DNA from 2 places in the Paenibacillus sp. 8b26 genome. Region 2 is predicted to be linked to the other one. Evidence: riboswitches for the same ligand, from Rfam matches in the RefSeq annotation. Region 2 holds a riboswitch; the other holds the start of a gene.

Region 1 (3,129 bases), 1.3 Mb from region 2:
GTAATGACCAGCTTGCCTATAACCGTCAAATCAGGTGTAAGCCCCATAGACAATCCCACCGTACCAAATGCAGACACCGTCTCGAACAATATCATCAGAAAATGATGATCCTCGGTTGCTGACAAAATCATCGTCACCCCAATGACAAACAGCAGTCCCAGCAGTGTAATGGTCAAAGCCTTGTAAATTCGCCCCTGCGCAAGCCGGTATTTGAACAGCACAATATCCTCCCTGCCCCGCAGCATCGAAATCACGGCTCCAATGAGCAACGCAAACGTTGTCGTCTTAATCCCGCCTCCCGTAGAACCGGGAGAAGCACCGATAAACATCAATATAATGATGAAAAATTGCGTAGCCTGCCGCAAGCCAGCGATATCTAACGTATTGGCACCTGCGGTGCGGGGTGTTACGGATTGGAATAAAGATCCCAGCAGCTTTCCACCCCAATCCAGCGAGCCCAGTGTCTTCGGATTGGTAAACTCAAATACAAAGATGACAAGCGTGCCGACTACAATCAGAGCAGCCGTCATGCTGAGTACCACCTTGGTATGCAAGGACAGTCTCTTTCGCTTGCGGTATTCCACCAGATCGGACATGACCACAAAGCCGATGCCACCCGAAATAATCAGAAACATAGCTGTAAAATTAACAGTCGGATCATATACATAACCTGTCAGGCTGCGAAAGTGACCAAATAAATCAAAGCCTGCATTGTTAAACATCGAAATCGCATGCCAGATCCCAAAATAAATCGCCCTGCCTACAGGCATATCAAAGGACCAGCGAATGGCGAATATCGTGGCGCACACGCCCTCAATGATCAGTGAGTACAGCAACACTCTGCGAATCAATCCGACAATTCCCTCAACAGAAGTCTGGTTCATTGCTTCCTTCAAAATCAGGCGCTCCCGCAAGGAAATGCGGCGCTTGAACACCAGCGCAATCAAGGTAGCCATCGTCATAAAGCCGAGACCACCAATCTGGATCAGCGCGGCGATAACCACCTGCCCAAAGGTGGTAAAGAAGGTGCCAGTATCCTTAACGACAAGACCTGTTACACAGGTTGCGGAGGCGGCTGTAAACAAAGCGTCTATAAATGCAAGCGGCTTTCCCGTTGTATTGGAAATCGGCAGCATTAACAACAAGCTACCTATAAGAATGATAATGGCAAATCCCACAACGAATATCTGCGGTGGAGAAAGCCGAAGCCATCTTGCATTGGGATTCATCTATTTATCACGGCTCCTACTTGGTGAATTATGAGCATGGAGACGCTCCAGCTCATAAAATCACCAATCTCTTTTCAGTTTCTTTAGTCCGTTTTTTTAGCAAACAGTAAAGTATCCGCAGGCAAAGATACTTTTACCTATCAGTACTCATCACACTTCATACCTCACTACCTCATGAAACGTTTAGTGACTTTAAGGCGGGCAGCAGCGCAGCGATCCATTTGAATCTGGAGAAGCGGTAGCGCTCGCCTTTGTCTATGAATTTTAACCTTAACAGGGCTTATCTAATCCAATAAAATTCAGAGACAACAGCTATCGGAAGATCAAATGGAACGCGAAGCGGACTTAACTCAGCAACGTTTTAATTATCCAACTTTTATTCGCACAAAAAAAGACACCGGAAATCCGAGTGCCTGACTTGGTTCCTGCTCACAGCCTACGAGGTTAGCTGACGGATTCGGGCTGCACAGTATGCCCTATTCACACTTCCGGTCCGGGACCGGCTGTAAAATTCACCCCAGTAACATGGTTCCCCCGTTTTCCTATGGAAATTCGGCTCAAATGTATATCGTTACCTATATATTTCATATGCATTGTCTCAACAGATTATAATCCTTCTATATACAGAGCACAAAACCGATTTCTTCGAAATAACGTTAAATTAGCGGTAATTTGAGAATAGTCCACCTTTAATCGCAGCTTATCTTATTTTATTGAAACTTTATAGTGCTTTCACTCCATTTTCATGAATATCCTAGGTCTGTTGGCGGGAACCTGTGCAGTATGATATCTTTAATGGATGTTCTTATTTACAGATTAAGGAGGAAACTCATGAATCCTATCGGGAAACCGGTCGTGCTCACGGCCAACTTCAAAAGATTAGGCTTGCTGGGCGGGATTGGCCTGATTTGCTTTTTTGTCTTTCAATTGCTTATTCCCTCGTTTAGTAATCCGAATCCGGAAGCACTGACGAATGCCAAGGTCATCAGCAAGCAGGAAGCAGTCATACACGCGCTGGACTTCGCTCGCTCCGAGCTGGGCTATACCGAATCGCAGCCGGAAAAGCCTGTCGTGACCTATCAGGCCGAAACGGACCTGTACGGTTATTTATCCAGAGAAAAGCTGCTTCAACAGTATGACCGTACATGGAAAAAAAGTTATCCTTACGAAACCTTCCGGGTCGATTTACCGGAACCTTCTTCCAAAAGCAAAGTGCAAGTTCATGTGGATTTGTCCACAGGCAAAGTCGTCAGCTTTAAACGAATTACCTCCAGCACCAGTTATACACAAGCTGATATTTCTACGGATGAGCAGGCACGTAGCAGGCTTGTACGCGCAGCCGAGGGAGATATGACGTTGGAAGCTAAAGAGCAGGCAGCGGCAGCCTGGATAAAACGCTTTGGCTTTAAACCATCGGACTTGAAGCTTGCGACATCCGAAGGCGAGGGCGGATTGAAGTACACCGTAAACGACAAAAAAATCGGCTCCTCTGTGCTTACACTGGCGTTTACGTTTGAAGACGGAAATGTTCGCTCGTTTACACAGAGCTTTTCCGCCCCATCGTCCTATACGGATTATGTCAAAAAGCAAACGTACTGGGCTAACTGGATGACCTACGCAGGCTATGCCTTATTTAGCTTGGTGTTAGGCATACTTGCCATCGTATACGCCTCACTCACACGACGCCACACTTCCTTTGTACGTGGCATTGTGCTGTCCATTGTATATTTTGCTGCCAGTATGGCAGGGACATTTAACATGCTGCCTATACTGCAAGCAGAAGCAGGCGGTCGGCGAGCACTTATATTTCTTATGATTTTGCAAGTTGTGGTTTCCTTCGTAATGGCTGTAGCGATCTACTTTTCCTTGGTTGGCGGTGACGGGCTGATGAGCAAGGTTG
Region 2 (3,129 bases):
AGGCGCTTTTATCATTGAACACGAGGCTGGGGGTCAGGATGATATACCATACAATGAAACGGCTTTTTGCCATCAGGGGTCTGACGTTCATAGGTATCCGTAATCTCAAATCCGGCTGCCTTGTAAGCCCGAATGGCGCGCCCATTCCAGGTCAGTACCTCCAGATCAATTTCATTCTCCGGGTTGCGTCGTCTGGCTTCCTCAGCAATGGCACGGACAAAATCGGTGCCTCTGCCATGTCCACATAATTGGGGGTGCATTCCCAGACCCAGCCGGGTCACTCCAATCATCGGGAAATATTGAGCAAATCCGGTTAGCGTGTTCTCGTCATCCAGCACAGCAACATATTGCTCTTGGCGAAGCGTGGGGCTTCCAAATTCGACTTCAAGTGCCTTCATTTGTTCCCAAGGTAGCCAGCCGTATATGTTGTAGGGTGGATCATAGCGCCACTCACATATCGCAGCCGCCTGCTGCTCGTCCATCGGTACGATCCGGTAGTTAGATATTGAGGCCGGCATGTCTTCCCATCCTCCTTTTACAAGTACTTAAACCATTAACAACAGATTGTAGACAAGTTGCAGGGGATTGGCAAGCGGTGTTTATTTCGTACCCAAGTCGGGTATACATTCAATAAGAAGGCTTTACTGCTCATATGCTCCCCCAGCCGTGACGGTAAAACCGACGATGTTCGCAAAATCTGAAACCTTTTGAGGTGTCAGTTCGTCAGTAACGATAACGTTTCTGATGTTGTGGACATAAAAAACCGCAATTCGATTCCGGCCAGAATCAAATTGCGGCTCAGGGTTAGCTTGCTGTTCGTTAGTTATTCTACGTTGTCGTCATCAGGAGTTTCAGAAGCTACAGCGTGGTAAGCGTCTGTGCTCATAATTCTTTTTGCACCGACATAGCGGTTAGCGTAATAGTTTTCGTTCAGTGAGCTAACAACTACACCACGTGAAGATGAGGAGTGGGCAAATTTCCCTTCACCTACGAAGATACCTACATGGGAAATGCCTCTTCCTGTGGTGTTGAAGAACACCAAGTCACCAGGTCTCATTTCGTCGCGGGATACGGAAGATCCCATTTTGAATTGTGATCCGGATTGATGGGGCAGATTAATTCCCAGTTTGTGATATACATACATTGTGAAGCCGGAGCAATCGAACCCGTCGAGTGTAGTGCCTCCGCTTCTGTAGTTCGTTCCTTTGGCATCTTGGATGACCTGGTCCATCTTAGAGTCTGCAAATGCACTTCCTCCACCGAATGTAAAAGATGTAAAGGCAATGGCGAGACCCATGGCTGCGATCGTTAGCTTCTTCTTCAAAAAAAATATACCCCTTCCAATGCCTGCGAGGTTAGCTTAAGGATTCGGTAGAAGGTTCCCCTATGACCACTCTGTTGCGAGATCAATTCACCCAAACTGGTTCCCCCGCTTCCCAGGTGCCAGGAATTAGGCTTAACTTAAGATGTGCACCTTGGAGAGCAGTATTCACGATAACGATGTTTTTAAGGTAAAGGTTACAATAAAGATTACAAAGTTGTTACTATCAGTTCACTGCGATTATTGTAACAAAGTCGGCTGGCTTTGGCAAATGTTTCATCGCAAAAAGTTACAAAAAAATCTGCTCCCTTTATCGCGGGAACAGATTTTGTTAAGAGTATTCAGTTATGTGCCGTTTGCCTGGATATGAATGGAGATGGATAGTTGACTTTGGACAGCCAGAAATTGTTCGGGAGGAACGGAGTGAAGGTTCAACCTCTGCCGGAGATATCGGTATGCCATAGTCGGTACTGTGAACTGATGTGCCATAGCCTGACCAGACTGGTAACAAAATGATACGTTTGCTGGAGAATGAGTGCCAGCATACCAGTCCAAATTATCGCCATCGTGCCGAATAGACCAAGGACGAGCAGTACACCTGCACCGAGCAGAAGCGAAATACCGATAGCCGGGAGGATTTGCCGAAAGAAGGCAAGCAGCGACGATAGTATGGCGTGACCACCTACGGTGCCTAGCTGCATGTACAGGATGCACTGGCGGATGAACCAGCCATAAGCAATCCAACCGATGGCATAGGGCAGCACATGTAGGAGATAGGCGGGAGATTGCAGCGCCCCTGCCACGATAGGGTAGAGCTTAGGAGCCATCCAGAAAGCAGGGAGCAGCAGGAGTCCAAGCTCGATGACGTAATAGATCAGCGATGACAAGCCATGACGTTTCATTCCGCGGAAAAAGGACAGACTCTGTGGCTCGGTCGCATGGGTGTGCAGACTTTGGTATATTCCCGCCCGGATGAAGGGGGTAATCAGTGTACGCAGCACCGTTGCCCCCAGTAGTATCCACAGATACATATGAACCTCTCGGTTGTCCGTCAGGGCAATCTGGCTCTCCATCCAAAACAACGTCTGTCCCAGTTCATTTTGACCCTGATCGGGGTAGCGCAGCAGCAGGGGAGTAACGGCGGATTGTACCAGCCGATAGAGAAAAACGCCCCATAGCAGTCGATACAGAAATAGAATGATGACAATATAAAATTGTATGCGCACAAGCGCCCAGCCTTCTTTTATAACAGTACGCATCTATAGACACCTCACCATGACAGACTTCCAAGCAGTGTCTCCAGCAGCTTGGTAACACTTATGCTCCAACGGGTCTGGGTTTTTTCGTTCAGTTCGGCCTTCAGGCTGTTGTTGATATGCTTGTTCTCCAGCGCAATCGTGTACAGCGGATCAACAATCACATGGGAGACCGGAGATGCACTTTTTAGTCGATAGGTGGTGCTTTTGCCCGTTCCGTCCCATGCCTTGAATATCGTTGTGCCGTCCTTGAAGGTAAATTGAACAGGGACCTTGGGATAATCCGCCCCTTTTTTGCTGAGTGTAATGGTTGCTTCGTATCCGTTGGCCAGCTTGCGGTTCGTAATGCGATCCACTGAAAAATCCGCCATCTGGCCGTCGTATACATATTGTTCAAAATAGTGGCTCCACGAACGTCCGGTGACTCTTTCGACGATACGCTGAAAATTCTGCGAGGATGGATGCTTGAATCGGTAGGTCTGGACGTAGGTACGCATAATGCGATCCATTTTTTTCGCGCCGACCTGTCGTTCAATGCCACGCAGCACCAGC

Evidence for each region. A riboswitch is a leader RNA that binds a small molecule or an ion and turns the genes downstream of it on or off. The one in region 2 is predicted to bind cyclic di-AMP.
Region 1: linked by a shared signal. The riboswitch ahead of ACQ4MX_RS20795 (TrkH family potassium uptake protein) and the one ahead of ACQ4MX_RS14380 (C40 family peptidase) in region 2 are both predicted to bind cyclic di-AMP.

Annotation. Positions count from the first base shown of each region.
Region 1 is NZ_CP192445.1:4,468,042-4,471,170, reverse strand. Features, by position in the region: gene ACQ4MX_RS20795 (TrkH family potassium uptake protein) at 1-1,229, opposite strand, end outside; cyclic di-AMP (ydaO/yuaA leader) riboswitch at 1,648-1,797, opposite strand; gene ACQ4MX_RS20790 (CPBP family intramembrane glutamic endopeptidase) at 2,061-3,129, shown strand, end outside.
Region 2 is NZ_CP192445.1:3,119,349-3,122,477, reverse strand. Features, by position in the region: gene ACQ4MX_RS14385 (GNAT family N-acetyltransferase) at 12-518, opposite strand; gene ACQ4MX_RS14380 (C40 family peptidase) at 824-1,324, opposite strand; cyclic di-AMP (ydaO/yuaA leader) riboswitch at 1,330-1,467, opposite strand; gene ACQ4MX_RS14375 (hypothetical protein) at 1,753-2,580, opposite strand; gene ACQ4MX_RS14370 (M1 family metallopeptidase) at 2,592-3,129, opposite strand, start outside.